One region of the Bradyrhizobium sp. IAR9 genome, then DNA from elsewhere that is predicted to be linked to it. Evidence: predicted binding sites of a transcription regulator. Region 1 holds the regulator's gene; the other holds the start of a gene.
What was found. Region 1 encodes LexA, which represses DNA repair genes until DNA is damaged. Its sites were predicted from a motif close to TGTTCNNNNTGTGTTCNG; they were not measured.
Positions count from the first base shown of each region.

Region 2: the regulator LexA is predicted to act here: its motif matches at 3,564-3,581, upstream of GGD67_RS10245 (YifB family Mg chelatase-like AAA ATPase).

Region 1 covers NZ_JACBZW010000010.1:16,828-24,616, reverse strand. The annotation lists gene GGD67_RS24555 (S41 family peptidase) at 1-946, opposite strand, end outside; gene GGD67_RS24550 (alpha-hydroxy acid oxidase) at 1,301-2,434, shown strand; gene GGD67_RS24545 (HAD family phosphatase) at 2,443-3,072, shown strand; gene GGD67_RS24540 (hypothetical protein) at 3,241-3,447, shown strand; gene GGD67_RS24535 (hypothetical protein) at 3,451-3,621, shown strand; gene glp (gephyrin-like molybdotransferase Glp) at 3,670-4,881, shown strand; gene lexA (transcriptional repressor LexA) at 5,057-5,758, shown strand; gene GGD67_RS24520 (hypothetical protein) at 6,292-6,726, shown strand; gene GGD67_RS24515 (GAF domain-containing protein) at 6,945-7,789, shown strand, end outside.
Region 2 covers NZ_JACBZW010000003.1:253,023-260,811, reverse strand. The annotation lists gene GGD67_RS10270 (type II and III secretion system protein family protein) at 1-116, shown strand, start outside; gene GGD67_RS10265 (CpaD family pilus assembly protein) at 172-906, shown strand; gene GGD67_RS10260 (CpaE family protein) at 903-2,192, shown strand; gene GGD67_RS10255 (tetratricopeptide repeat protein) at 2,214-2,987, opposite strand; gene GGD67_RS10250 (PilZ domain-containing protein) at 3,167-3,412, opposite strand; gene GGD67_RS10245 (YifB family Mg chelatase-like AAA ATPase) at 3,641-5,179, shown strand; gene GGD67_RS10240 (hypothetical protein) at 5,276-5,749, shown strand; gene GGD67_RS10235 (PAS domain-containing hybrid sensor histidine kinase/response regulator) at 5,874-7,789, shown strand, end outside.

The DNA.
Region 1 (7,789 bases):
GCTTGTGGTCATGCAGCGCGCCGGCCACGATTTCGGAAGCCGAGGCCGAGCCGCCATTGACCAGGACCACCAGCGGCTTGCCCTTGGTGAGGTCGCCGCCATGCGCAGTGAAGCGCTGGGTCTCTTCCGGACTGCGGCCGCGGGTCGAGACGACCTCGCCGCGCTGGAGGAAGGCGCTCGACACGGACACAGCCTGGTCGAGCAGTCCACCCGGATTGTTGCGCAGGTCCATCACGTAGCCGGTGAGCTTCTCCTGCGGCACCTGCTTGGAGATCGCGGCGATCGCCTTCTTCAGGCCGTCGGTGGTCTGCTCGTTGAACGAGGTGACGCGGATATAACCAATGTCGCCGTTCTCGACGTGGAAGCGCACCGGGCGCACATGGATGATCTCGCGCGTGATCGCGACGTCGAGCGGCGCGTCAGCGCCCTTGCGGACGATGGTGAGCTTGGTCTTGGTATCGACCGGGCCCTTCATCTTGTTGACGGCCTGCTCGAGCGTCATGCCCTGCACGGCCTCGCCGTCGATCTTGCTGATGAGGTCGCCGGACATCAGGCCTGCCTTCGAGGCGGGCGTATCGTCGATCGGCGAAACGACCTTGACGAGGCCGTCTTCCATCGTGACCTCGATGCCGAGGCCGCCGAACTCGCCGGAGGTGGTCTCCTGCATCTCGGTCCAGGCCTTAGCGTTCATGTAGCGCGAATGCGGGTCGAGCGAGGTCACCATGCCCGTGATCGCGCCTTCGATCATCTTGGCGTTGTCGGGCTTCTCGACATAGCTCGCTTTGACGCGCTCGAACACCGTGCCGAACAGGTTGAGCTGGGAATAGGCATTGTCCGCGCTCGCTGCCGCCCGTGCCGCCCATACACCACCGTGCGGGCTGGCGACCAGAAGGGTGAGACACGCTCCGGTGAGCGCGCCCAGAGGGAACAGCAGGGTTTTCCGCATGGATGGGCTTGCCTTTTTGCTTGGCGGTTCGCTTGAGCTTGCTTGGGCTCGTCTCTCGAGACTTGGGAAGCAGACTTGGGAAGCGCCATGCAATTGGCGATCCAATCCACTTCTCACAATACCATTCTGGTTTCTTCAAGGCCGGGATGCACCGCTGACCGGTACACCGCAAAAATCGCTTCGTTCGGGCCTAAACTTTTGGCAACGTTGCAGGACTGGCCCGCCCCCAAAGGTACCTAAAGGGGCAATCGGTGCGCCCGTCCACGCCGCGCAGCCATGCCATTTTAGGATGGTTTTGGAACGCTGGACGGGTTAGGCGATGACACAAGGCTTCAAATTCTCGGGAGGATAACAATGAACGAAGCACCCCGGATCCGGCCGGAACGGAACGTCGAGCTCGGCGCCAGCAACGAGCCGTTCCAAAACCTGCACGAATTCATTCGGAAAGCGCGGGCCAACCTCAACCAGAACGCCTGGGACTACATCGTGGGCGCCGCCGAGACCGAAACCACGATGCGCCGCAACCGCATGGCGCTGGACGAGATCGCCTTCCGCCCGCGCGTGCTGCGCGACGTCCGCAAGGTCGACGGCTCGGTTCAGCAGTTCGGCCGCAGGATGCGCCTGCCGGTGGTGCTCGCCCCCGTCGGCGCGCTCGAGATCTTCGATCCGGATGGCGCGGCGAGCGTCGCGCGCGCTGCCGGCACCTTCGGTGCAGCGCACATGCTGAGCTCGGTGTCCGAGCCCGGCCTGGAGCAGACCGCCGAAGCCGCACCCGATGCGCTGCGGCTCTATCAGCTCTATGTCCGCGGCGACGACGCCTTTGTCGCCGATGTCGTCAGCCGGGCCGAGAAGAGCGCCTATGCCGCCTTCTGCCTGACCGTCGATACCGCCCATTACAGCCGTCGTGAGCGTGACATCGCCAAGCGCTACGTTCGCGAAAGCCGCCTGCGTGCCACCGGCGGCGATTTCCAGAAGGGCCTGGAGTGGCGGACCGTGAAGATGATCAAGGACAAGTTCAGGATTCCGCTGATCCTGAAGGGCATCGCCACCGCCGAGGACGCCCTGATCGCGATCGATCACGGCGTCGAATGGATCTACGTCTCCAACCATGGCGGCCGCCAGCTCGACCACGGCCGCGGCGCCATGCATGTGTTGCCCGAGATCGTCGAGGCCGTGAAGGGCCGCGCCAAGATCATGGTCGACGGCGGTGTCTGTCGCGGCACCGACATCGTCAAGGCGATCGCGGCGGGCGCGGACATGGTCGGGATCGGCCGGCTGCAATGCTGGGCGCTAGCGGCGGCTGGCGAGGCCGGCGTCGCGCGGATGCTGGAGCTGCTGGAGGACGAAGTGCTGCGCTGCCTCGGCCTTTTGGGCGCCACGTCATTTGCCGAGGTCGACAAATCCTGCCTGCATCCGGCGACCGCCACCAACGCGCCGAGCGTGTTCAGCGCATTCCCGCTGTTCGATCACGATCCGTATCGATACTGAGTGAAAGGATGCAAGTGAACTCGCTTTCTCCCGGCAGCGCGGATGCGCTGCTGTTCGATCTCGGGCGCGTGGTGCTCGACATCGACTTCTCCAAGGCGATCGCCTGCTGGGCGGGACATGCCGGCTGCCAGCCCGAGGCCATCGTCGCGCGCTATGTGCGTGACGAGGCTTACCGGCTGCACGAGGTCGGCAAGATCAGCGACGAGGACTATTTCGCCTCGCTGCGTGCTTCGCTCGGTATCGGCATTTCGGACGCCCAGTTCCTGGAAGGCTGGAACGCGATCTTCGCCGGCGAGATGCCTGACATCGCCGAGCTGCTGCCGCGCGCGGCGAAGCAGATGCCGCTCTACGCCTTCTCCAACACCAACCGGCCGCATGTCGACTATTTCTCGAAGGAATACGGCGAACTGCTCGGCCATTTCCGCGCGCTATATCTGTCGTCCAGCATCGGCCTGCGCAAACCGGATGCGGAAGCCTTCGACCATGTCGTCGCCGCCATCGGCGTGCCCGCAGGACGTATCGTTTTCTTCGACGATCTCGCCGAGAATGTTGAAGGCGCGCGGTCGCGCGGGCTGACAGCGGTGCATGTGACGTCGCCGCGCGACGTCGGGAACGCCTTGAAGGCATTGGGCATCTGACGATCTCCGCGCAGCGGGAGACGCCAATGTCGCCAAGTCTTCCGGAACCAATTTTGCCCAAAATGAGGAACCAGAGCGCTTTGTGCATTTTTGTACGGAGTTCCGGGAACGGAATGGCCCCTTACGGACTCTTGAGTCCGTTGGGACTTCTACACCGGACTTATGCACGTGCTGGGCAAAACCTATCTCACCAAGCAAGCCTCTCTCCTGCTTGAATTCGCAAGAACCACCTCGGATTCTGACCTTTCCGCCAAGCTGATCAGCAAGGCCGCCGACCTGAAATCCCAGGCCGATCCGCTGCCCGACAAGGATCAAGGCCCGAAGGCTCCCGACGTCGCGCTGGACGCCGGGCCGGACCGGCCGAGCGGGAGTTGAGCGATGCTGGCCGTGGCGCTCGTCATTCTCGTCCTCGCCATGGCCACCCTCCTGCCGATCGGTCTCGTTCTCTGGATCATGCCAAGCCTGAGCCTGCCTTCCATCCTGGGCTGGAAGCGGCAGGATAAATCCTGCCCGCTCCGCCATTTTGCCTCTGCCCCCGCGCTCGGCTAGAAGACTGTCGGAACATTTCATCCGAACGTGCCGAGCAGGAGTTTCGCCGTGGCCTTGATGCCGGTTTCCGACGCCCTTGCTGCGGTGCTGGCGGGTGCAGAGCCGCTGCCTGCAGAGATGGTTTCACTCGACGAAGCCTACCATCGCGTGCTCGCGCAGGACGTCGCTGCGCGGCGCACCCAGCCGCCCCAGGCGATGTCGGCGATGGACGGCTATGCCGTGCGCGCGGCCGATGCGGCAACAATGGGTTCCACGCTGACAATGATCGGTGAGGTCGCGGCGGGCCGTCCGTTCACGGGAAAGGTCGGCGCCGGCGAAGCCGTGCGGATCTTCACCGGCGGCGTCGTTCCCGACGGCGCGGATGCGGTCGTGATCCAGGAGGACACGATCGCCGAAAGCAAGCACATAACGATCAAGGAAGCCGCGATCGTGGGTCGGCACATCCGCCCCGCCGGCGTCGATTTCCGCGAGGGCGACGTTCTCCTGCGCAAGGGAACCCGTCTGACGGAGCGCGATCTCGCCCTCGCCGCCGGAATGAACCACCCGCAGCTCGCCGTTTGCCGCCGTCCGAAGGTCGCGATTCTCGCCACCGGCGACGAACTGGTGATGCCGGGCTCAACGCCCGGGCACGGCCAGATCGTCTATTCCAACGGCTATGCCCTGCACGCGCTCGCCCGCAGCGAAGGCGCCGAGACCATCGACCTCGGTGTCGCCGCCGATACGCTGGAGGCCACCACCGCCGGCATCCGCCGCGCGCGTGAAAGCGGCGCCGACATCCTGGTCACGACCGGAGGCGCATCGGTCGGCGACCACGATCTGGTCCAGCAGGCGCTCAAGGACGAAGGCATCGCGATGGCGTTCTGGAAGATCGCGATGCGGCCCGGCAAGCCGATGATGCACGGGCGGTTAGGGGCGATGGGCGTCATCGGCCTGCCCGGCAATCCCGTGTCGTCCTACGTCTGCGCCTTCCTGTTCATGGTGCCGCTGATTCGCGCGCTGTCGGGCCGTTCAGTGATTCATCATCATCGCGAGCGCGTCGTGCTGGGCCGCGATCTCGGCGCCAACGACCAGCGCGAGGATTATCTGCGCGCGCGCCTGGAAAAGCGCGACGACGGCGCGCTCGTCGCCCTTCCCGTCAGCCATCAAGACTCCTCTCTGCTTGCGAATCTTGCTGCAGCACAGGTACTTCTCGTGCGCGCACCGTTTGCGCCGAAGGCCGAGGCCGGCAGCCCCTGCGAGGTGCTGCGGCTCCCCGTCTGAACTGCGCCGCCACACGCATTCCGTGAGTTTCGTTCTGTTCACGGTAAATTAAGCAGTTGCGGAACACATATCGAACATATAGTGTCCGTTCATGATTTGTTTCGAGATGTAGCGGCTTATCGCTGAACTCATCGTCTCGGAATCGAACGACATCAACCGGGGGACTTTGTTCGAGATGTTAACGCGCAAACAATACGAGCTTCTGCGGTTCATCAGCGAGCGCTTGAAGGAAAGCGGCGTGCCGCCGTCCTTCGACGAGATGAAGGATGCGCTCGACCTGCGCTCGAAGTCAGGCATCCACCGCCTGATCACCGCGCTCGAGGAGCGCGGCTTCATCCGCCGCCTGCCCAACCGCGCCCGGGCCATCGAAGTGATCAAGCTGCCGGAGCTCCAGGCTGCCGCCGGCAACCGACGCGGCTTCACGCCAAGCGTCATCGAGGGCAATCTCGGCAAGCTACGCGCGAGCTCCAGCCCGTCCGCGGACGAGGGCGAGCGACCCGTTGCGGTGCCCGTGATGGGCCGCATCGCGGCCGGTACTCCGATCGAGGCTTTGCAGACCCGCAGCCACACGATCAGCGTGCCGCCCGACATGCTCGGCTCCGGCGAGCATTACGCGCTCGAAGTGCGCGGTGATTCCATGGTCGAGGCCGGCATCCTCGACGGCGACATGGCGCTGATCCAGCGCAATGAGAGCGCCGATACCGGCGACATCGTGGTGGCACTGATCGACGACGAGGAAGCCACGCTCAAGCGCTTCCGCCGCCGCGGCGCCTCGATCGCGCTGGAGCCCGCCAATGCCGCTTATGAGGTGCGCATCCTGCCGCCGAACCGCGTGAAGATTCAGGGCAAGCTGATCGGGCTTTATCGCAAGTACTGATACCGGAAGTACTCGATACTGAAGTCTTTAGCGCCTCGCGCGCGCCTTCGATCGGCCTCGCCGATCAGAGATTGGAGCGGATGACGGTCCGCTCCGGCTGGATAGTCTTTCTGGTATCGCACAGATTGTCCGGCCCCTCCTCCTTTCGCGACATCCTCGGCAGGCCGCGCGACGCAACATCGCTTCGCGGCCTTTCGAGTTCGAGGGGGGACGGCCCAAATGCGCAGCTCGTTTGAGTGCAGCCGCAGCAACGCTGATCGCAACATCAGCATCGCAAGCCGTTGCCGCGCAAGCGCATCACTCCGCCGGTCGTTGACACGCGCGGTTGTCGAGACGCGGCTGCCAAATGCACGGAAGCCGACTTTGTTCCTAACAAATTCGGAAAAGATGGAAAAGATAATGTGATCGCGGCTCGCGGATCCCAGCCGCAGATTTGCCTACAACCGAGCAGACCGTCACGTGCTTCCACTCTGGTAGGGGCCTGCGCCTCCGAAAGAGGTGCGGGTCGCTATCTCTGCATTGAGGAGCACCCGATGTGTGACTACAGCCTGCATGCCGTCGCGACGCGCCCCGCAGAAGTCGGCGAGACGATCGTTACGACAACATTCCGCGGCACCTCGACGCGCGGCTTCGCCTCCGAAGCCGATCTCTCCGTCGCGGTCTGCCTGCTGCCGGGGACGGAGCTCGCCTTCGCCGACGACGTCCGTTACGACAACCGCTGGATCTGGACGCGCACCGTCAACTCCCGCGTCGGCAAGTTCGGCAAGATCGATCCGCACATTCCCGATCGCCATCATGACGCGATCGAATTCCCGGACGGCAAATCCGTGCTGGTGACGCAACTGGTCGAAGGCCAGCGCGCAACCGTGCTGCAACTGCCGGTGACCCAGCCGATCGGCGAGCGCGAGCACAAGCCGCAGATCATCGCCGACAGTCGCCCGACGGTCACACGACTGCCGATCGGCTGACGCCCTCCGCCCGATAAGCCGAGGGCCAGGATTGAAATGCCGTCGCCGGCCGAGGCCGGCGAGCCCGGTGGGTTTTTGTTTCATGAAATTCGATCGGCGAGCGCCGCCGCCTCGCCTCGTCGCCGCACGAAGTTTGAGCCGTGCTGCCTGAATTTTGAACGTCCGCTCCGCAGCCAAATGACCGATGCTGTCGTGGTTTGAGGCGGCGGACACGCTCGATGAAAACCTTCATTCGCGTCGTTGAACTCTGGGTGCCTGACCGGACGCGCATGCGGCTGGAATTCGGCGGCGGCCTCTACGATGAAGGGCTGTCCGCGTTCAAGGCCGTCAGCGAAGAGCTGCACTTCGGATATGACGAGGGGCTTCCAGGCAAGGCCTGGGCCTGCGGCCATCCCGTCATCCTCACGAAATTCGCCAACTCCTATTTCAAGCGGATCGATCAGGCCGTCGCGGCCGGCCTCACCTGCGGCGTGGCGGTGCCGGTGTTCGCAGGCGAATTCCTGCAAGCCGTGATGGTGCTGTTCTGCGGCGACGACGAGGCGCATGTCGGCGCGATCGAGCTCTGGCACAACGATCCTGATCTCTCCCACGAGATGGGCCTCGTCGACGGCTATTACGGCGCGGCGGACATGTTCGAATTCAACTCCCGCCACACCAGGTTTCCTCGCGGCTTCGGCCTGCCCGGACGCACCTGGAAGGCGGGCCTGCCGCTGATCATCAAGGACCTGCACGACGCCAAGAGCTTCCTGCGCTGGGAGGACGCCGCCAAGGTCGGGATCAATCTGGGGGTCGGCGTACCCTACCGAACCGGCACCGACCAGACCTGGGTTTTGACATTCCTCTCGGCGCAGGCAACGCCGATTGCGCGACGCTTCGAGATCTGGGTCCCGAACGAGGCCCGTTCGGCACTGGTCTTTCGCGCCGGCGATTGCAGCGCGCAGACCGACCTTGCCGCACGCTATGCGGACAAATCCATTGCCCGAGGCGAAGGCAGCATCGGCGGCGCCTGGGCCACCGGCATGCCCGCGCTCAACGACGATCTCACCCATGACGGCTCGATCGC
Region 2 (7,789 bases), on a different contig from region 1:
CGGCCTCCGACGCGCAGACCGCGCTGCTCGGCCGCATGAACCGCCTCTATGGCATCGCGCGTCGCGTCGATCCGATCGCCGGCGCGCCCGGCGATTTCGGCTTCATCATCGACTGAGACGAACGGTCGGCTGGGGAACGGGGCGGGATTTGGGGCAAGAGGGGATGAAGCGATGACGAAGACGACAGCCGATCGACGTCGCAATCTGGGCGTCGCGCTGGCACTGACGGGACTCTCCGTCATGCTGGGCGCCTGCAACACCACCGGCGAGATCGTCACCCAGACGGTGCCGACCGACTATCGCCAGCGCCACCCGATCGCGGTGCAGGAAGGCAAGAAGTCTATCGTGATCTTCGTCGGCAAGGCGAGGGGTGGCCTGTCGGCCGCGCAGCATTCGGACGTCGCGGGCATCGCCCGGGACTGGGTGCGAGAAGGCACCGGCTCCGTCGTCGTCGACGTTCCCGTCGACAGCGCGAATTCGCGCGCGGCGGCTGCAACCTATCGGGAAATCCGTTCCGTGCTCGCATCCGGCGGCGTACCGTCGCGTGCCATCGTTCAGCATCCCTATCGCCCTGAAGATCCCGGGCTGCTGCCCACCATCCGCCTGAGCTATTCGAAGATCGCCGCGGTCGCCGGCCCTTGCGGGCTGTGGCCGGAAGACCTCGGTCCCAACATCCTCGATCCCGGCTACAACGAGAACCGGCCCTACTTCAATCTGGGCTGCGCCAGCCAGCGTAATCTCGCCGCGATGATCGACAATCCGGCCGACCTCGAGCAGCCGCGATCCGAGACGCCGGCCTATACCGCGCGGCGCGACATCGCCTTTGATCGCTATCGCAAGGGCACTGCGATCTCGACTCCCAATTCCGAGGCCGACAAGGCCAAGCTCAGCGACACAGGCAAATGACGGGCATTCACGACGAAGAAGCGGACGATCCGCAGCACCCCGAGGAACACATTGCGCCGGTTCCCCGCATCTCGGTGCAGGCTTTTTGCGAGACCGATAAGACGCTCGCCGCGGTGACCGCGGCAGGGCAGGACCGCCGGCTCGCCAAGGCGCACCTCACCGCCAAGGACGGTGGCCTTGCCGCGGCGATCGAAGTCTATGAATCGATGCCGACGCCGAACGTGATCGTGATCGAATCCGACGGTACGCGCGACATCCTCGAGGGACTGGACGACCTCGCCGGCGTCTGCGACCCCGGCACCCGCGTGGTCGTGATCGGCAATCCCAACGACACCGCGCCCTATCGCGAGCTGGTGCGTCGCGGCGTCAACGACTATGTGGTGGGACCGGTTGAAACCCTCGATGTCGTCCGCTCGATCTGCAGCCTGTTCTCGGCCTCCGAGGCCATCATCACCGGCCGGGTCATCGCGGTGGTCGGCGCCAAGGGCGGCGTCGGCGCCTCCACGGTCGCGCACAATGTGGCTTGGACCATCGCGCGTGACCTCGCGCTCGATTCCGTCGTGATCGACCTCGACCTCGCCTTTGGCACCGCGGGCCTCGACTACAACCAGGACCCCGTGCAGGGCATCGCCAACGCGGTGCTGTCGCAGGACCGGCCGGACACGGCGCTGATGGAGCGCCTGCTCTCCAAATGCACCGAGCGCCTCAGCCTGCTCGCGGCGCCTGCCACCCTCGACCGCGTCTATGATTTCGGCGCCGAAGCTTTCGACGCCGTGTTCGACACGCTGCGCATGACCACCCCCTGCATCGTGCTCGACGTTCCCCACCAATGGTCCGGCTGGACGCGGCGCGCACTGGTGAACGCCGACGACATCGTCATCGTGGCCGAGCCCGATCTCGCCAATTTGCGCAACACCAAGAACATGCTGAGCGTGCTGAAGGCGGCGCGGCCGAACGACCGGCCGCCGTTGTACTGCCTCAACCAGGTCGGCATGCACAAGCGCGCGGAGATCGAGGTCAAGGCGTTCGCCAAGACGATGGAAAGCCAGCCGATCGCGGTGATCCCGTTCGATTCGAAACTGTTCTCCACCGCAGCCAATAACGGCCAGATGATCGCGGAGGTCTCCAAGAGCCACCGCACCACCGAGCTGTTCCAGAACATGGCGAACCGCCTCGCCGGGCGCGGCGAGGTGAAGAAGCCGAAGCGCTCGCTGCTCGGACCGCTGCTGAAGAAGCTGAAGGGCAAGTCAAGCCGCAACTCGGCGCCGCATCGCAAGGCGTCGTAAGCGTACACCAGGAGGGGCGGATTACTTGTCCGCCCGCTGCTGCTTCTTGGCCAGCAGCTGCCGCAGCGCCGCGACCTTGGCCGCGGCCTGGTCCGGCGGCAAATCGGCCTTCACGAGGATTTCGGCCTCGGCCTCGCGGCCCTGCAATCCCAGCACGAGCGCGAGATTGGCGCGGACCCGCGCATCGTTCTGATTGCGCTGATAAGCGCGGCCGAGCACCTGTTCGGCCTTCGGCAAATTGTTTTGCAGCATATAGGACAGGCCGAGATTGGACAGCACGGTCGGCTCGTCCGGCACGATCTTCAACGCCGCGGCATAATATTGCTGCGCCTCCTCGTTGCGGCCAAGCTGATCGAGCGCGGCACCCTGCGCCGACAGGATGCGCCAGTCCGGATCCTCGGGCGTATGCGCGCGGCTGAGGACGTCGAAGGCCTGCTGGAAATTGCCGCTGTCGGCGAGCGCGCGGCCATAGCCGGCGAGCAGCGCCTTGTTGCTGGGATGGGCGAGCACCGCCTGCTCCATGACCGCAACCGCCTGCGCGCGCTGGCCGGACTCGCGCAGCGCCTTGCCGTAGGCGAGCGCAACGTTGGGATCACTGGGCTTGGCGCGATAGCGCTCGCGCAACGCATCCATTTCCGGCTTGGCATCGGCCTTGACGGCCGTTTCCGATCTGACACCGAGCGCGCCGGTCACATCCTCGATGCCGGCGGTCTGGCAGCCACCCAAGGCGAGCACCAGAAGTGCGGGAAGCAGCAATCTCGCCGGGGGAGAGGCGAGGGACGAACGCTTGGACATACTCTGATCACTCGGCAACTGATCAGAGATGCTTACCGATTAACGCTAAAGTCCCGTTAAGGACGCGGCTTGGGAGATCTCAAAGCATGATCCGGAAAAGTGCGCAGCGGTTTTCCGAAAAGATCATGCTTGAACAACAACCTAAAGCGCGATGCGATTCATCCTCATCGCGTCGCGCTTTAGTCGGTGAACTCGGCACCGAATTCGCAGCCGATGCGCCAGCGCAGGCGGCACTGGCGGGAATAATCGGGTGCGAAGATGATGGTGAATTGCGGCGGCACTTCCAGGAATTCCGCCACCACTTTCACGCCGCCATCCGAAATATCGGTGATCGTGCAGTCCCGCGGCAGCGAGCCCGCGCCAAAATGGATCTTGGCGAGCCGGCTGCATACCCGACGTTCGCTTCTCCGGCGATTTGCAAGCATTTGAATTGTTCACCCGTTAGACCACGGCCCATCCCGCAGCCTTAGGAGTAGCGGACATTCGTTGGAATGTGCTGAGGACAGAAGCTGGCATTCGAGGCTTAGTGTCGGCGTGGTGTTTACGTTTGGTTAGGGCTTGCTCCCCGTCCCAGATCGTTCCCGTATTGTTCTTGCGGAAACGGCCCGCCTCTGCTACCCCTAATTGTGCGAGAGGGGCAGGCTGGTTTGAGCATGGTTCAGCGGGTTTCCACCGTCGCCTTTGAGGGGATCGAGGCCCGTGCGGTCGACGTGCAGGTGCAGGTCGCGCCGGGCCTGCCGGCCTTCGCGATCGTCGGCCTGCCGGACAAGGCGGTGTCGGAGGCGCGCGAGCGGGTGCGCTCGGCGCTGATCGCCTCCGGCCTGGCGCTGCCGGCGCGGCGGATCATCGTCAATCTGGCGCCGGCCGACCTGCCGAAGGAAGGCAGTCATTACGACCTGCCGATCGCACTCGGCCTGATGGCGGCGATCGGCGCGATCCCGCCGGATGCGCTGACCGGCTTCACCGTGCTCGGCGAGCTCGGCCTCGACGGCTCGATCGCGCCCGTGGCCGGCGTTCTTCCCGCCGCGTTCGGCGCCAATATGCGCGAGGAAGGGCTGATCTGCCCGGTCTCGTGCGGCTCCGAAGCGGCGTGGGCGAGCCCGGACATCCAGATCATCGCGGCAAGCTCGTTGATCCAGATCGCCAACCACTTCAAGGGCACGCAGGTGCTGTCGCGGCCATCACCGAAGGTGCATGAGCCCGCCGCCTCGACGCTCGACCTGCGCGACATCAAGGGTCAGGAAAGCGCCAAGCGCGCGCTGGAGATCGCCGCCGCCGGTGGGCATCATCTGCTCATGATCGGCGCGCCCGGCGCCGGCAAGTCGATGCTGGCGGCGCGCCTGCCCTCGATCCTGCCGCCGCTGTCACCGAGCGAACTGCTCGAGGTCTCGATGATCGCCTCCGTCGCCGGCGAGATCGAGGGCGGCGCGCTGACCGCGCGGCGGCCGTTCCGCTCGCCGCATCATTCCGCCAGCATGGCCGCGCTCACCGGCGGCGGCATGCGTGCAAAACCCGGCGAGATCTCGCTGGCGCATCAGGGCGTGCTGTTCCTCGACGAATTGCCGGAGTTCGATCCGCGCGTGCTGGATTCACTGCGGCAGCCGCTGGAGAACGGCGAAGTCGCGGTGTCGCGCGCCAATCACCGCGTCACCTACCCTGCCCGCTTCATGCTGGTCGCGGCGATGAATCCGTGCCGCTGCGGCAACGCGTTCGAGCCGGGCTATGCCTGCAAGCGCGGCCGCGTCGACCGCTGCACCGGCGACTATCAGGCGCGCATCTCCGGCCCGCTGATGGACCGCATCGACCTGCGCATCGAAGTGCCGGCCGTGACCGCGGCGGATCTGATCCTGCCACCGCCGGCGGAAGGCTCCGCCGAGGTCGCCGCCCGCGTGGCCGCGGCGCGCGACATTCAGCTCGCGCGTTATGCCGATGCCGGCCTGCCCAAGGTTCGGACCAATGCCGAGGCCCCAGCCTCCGTGCTGGAGGAGATCGCAAAGCCGGACGCGCAGGGCCAGAAGCTGCTGCGCGACGCCGCCGAGACCATGCGGCTGTCCGCGCGCGGCTATCACCGCGTGCTGCGGGTGGCGCGCACGCTGGCCGACCTCGATCGCGCCGACAAGATCGGCCGGCTGCATCTCGCCGAAGCCTTGTCCTACCGCGCACTCGCGGAGGATGTGCGGCAGATGGCTTGATCATTCCGCGCATCAACCCGGCGGTAACGAGTTTCCTTTACGCTCTGCAAACCATAAGGCCCAATGAGTTCCCCGGGCCCGGACGAGTAGAGTGTCATGTTGCGTTTCAAGATCCTGGCCTCGGTTGTTCCCTTGTTGGCGGCTGCGGTGTTCGCCCGCGCGGAGATCGGTTCGGTCTCGAATCCCTGCATCGCCCTCGGCGAAACCTCGGTCGAGCTCACCTCCCTGTTCTGGACGGCCGCCGTCCATGTCGCCTTCACCGAAGATCCCGCCCGGGCCACGGTGCGGGTTCAGATCACCGATGATGCCGATACGGCGGACTTCGCCGTGGTCGACGACGGTCTCGGTTCCGAGCCGGATTCCTGTCAGGCCAATCCCTCGACGCGCCTCGTCTCGATTGCCGCTCAGCCCGTCGATGGCGGCCAGGTGATCTATCTCTCCACCGAAGGGCCGGCGGATTACCGCATCTATGTGCGCTCGAAGTCGTTCTCGCAGCGCGAGGCCGCGGCGCTGATCGTCGGCGCCCATGGTGGCCATCGCCCGCTCCCGCTCCAGGCCGCCTCGCTCTGAAGCGTTAACACCTCGTTAGTCCTGTTTGGAGGCAGCGCCAAAGCCTCAAGCTGTTCGCAAGGTCGGCGCGACATCGTCGCAGACGGCGGGTGGCGGGATTCGAAAAAGAGTCGGGGTCGGTGCGATGAGTCGGACGTTCCGGATCAAGGTGCGCATGCGCCGTTTCAGGCGACAGCATCCCCGCATCGCCTTCGCGATCCGCTCTTTCATGATCTTCTCGGCGACCTTTGGCGGCGCCTATGGTTTCGTGTCCGGCAGCCGGTCCGAAAGCTCCGGCTACGATCCCCACACCTTTGCGATCGGCGCGAGCTTCCTGTTCGCGCTCGCCTGCCTCGGCCTTGCGACGCTGAGCATGCGCCTGCGTTTCGTGAACAAGCGGCTGCGCACCCTCGCCGCCCACAACGAGGCGCTGATCGACCGCAATTGGGAGCTGAAGGAAGCGGAAGAACGCGCCCGCAGCCTGTTCGAGCAACAGGGCGACCTCATCGTGCTGCGCGCTACCGATGGCCGCATCACCTTTGCCAACGAAGCCTATTGCGCGCTCGCAGGACAGGCGCGCAGCGCGCTGGTCGGCACGCGTTTCGATTTCGACGTGCTGGAGCAGGGCGACAGCGCCCGCGAAAGCAGCGGCACACGCATCCACGACCAGAAGATCGCAACCCCGCTCGGCGCGCGCTGGATCGCCTGGCGCGAAGGCTATGTCCGCCTCGATGCCGGACAGCCCGCCGAATTGCAGAGCGTGGGGCGCGACGTCACCGACCGCACCGAGACCGAACGCGCTCTGTCCGACGCGCGCGACCAGGCCGACGCTGCCAACCGCGCGAAATCGCGCTTCCTCGCGATGGCTTCGCACGAGATCCGCACGCCGCTAAACGGCATCATCGGCATGGGCGGCCTCCTGCTCGACACCAATCTGACTCCGGAGCAGGGGACGTACGCCAAAGCGGTGAAAACCTCAGGCGAAGCCTTGATGGCGCTGATCGAGGAACTGCTCGACTATTCCAAGATCGAGGCCGGCAAGCTTGATCTGGAGCAGCGTCCCTTCGCGCTCTCGACCCTGGTCGAGGAGATCACCGAGCTGCTCGCGCCCCGCGCGCAGGCCAAGACGCTGGAGATCGCCGCCTATGTCGACGAGCGCCTGCCGCTGGAGGTGGTCGGCGATGCGGCGCGGCTGCGCCAGGTGCTGCTCAATCTCGCTGGCAACGCCATCAAGTTCACCGGGAGCGGTGGCGTCGCGCTGATCGTCGAGCCCGGTATCTGGCCGAACGAGATCAGCTTCCTGGTCCGCGACTCCGGTATCGGCATTGCGCCGGAGGCGCAGCAGCGCATCTTCCGCGAATTCGAGCAGGCCGACGAGCGCGTCGCCCGCACCTATGGCGGCACCGGGCTTGGCCTTGCCATCAGCGAACGCATCGTCAAGCGCATGGGCGGCCGGATCACGCTCGCAAGCGAGCCGGGCAAAGGCTCGACCTTCGAGATCGCGGTGCCGCTTCCGCCCTCGCAAGCCAGCGCCGGACAGACGGCCTTTCCGAGCCCCGACCTCACCGGCAAGTCGATGCTCCTCGTCGCCGACGGCATCGAGGCCTCGCTGATCGCGCGGCGCCTCGAGCGCTGGGGTGGCCAGACCTGCATGGTTGCGGATGCCGCGGTTGCCGAAGCGCTGCTGCCGGAACGCTCATGGCACGCGGTGCTGATCGATCGTGCGATCGGCCCTGCCGCGGCCGACCAGCTGGGCGAACTGGCCCGCGCGCATGCGCTGCAGCGCCTCGTGCTGCTGACCTCCAGCTCGCGTCACGAAAAGCTGTCGCCGGCCTTCACCGGTTTTCTGGTGAAGCCGCTGCGGGCGGCCTCGCTCGCCGCGCGCCTTGCGATGACGCCGGAGGTGGCCTCGCCCGATCTGGCGCCGGAACCACCGGCGGAAGCTGCCGGCGCGACACCGGCCAAAGCAGCGACCAAAGGCCTGTCGATCCTCGTCGCCGAGGACAACGAGATCAACGCGCTGTTGATGCGCTCACTGCTGACGAAGCTCGGCCATCGCGT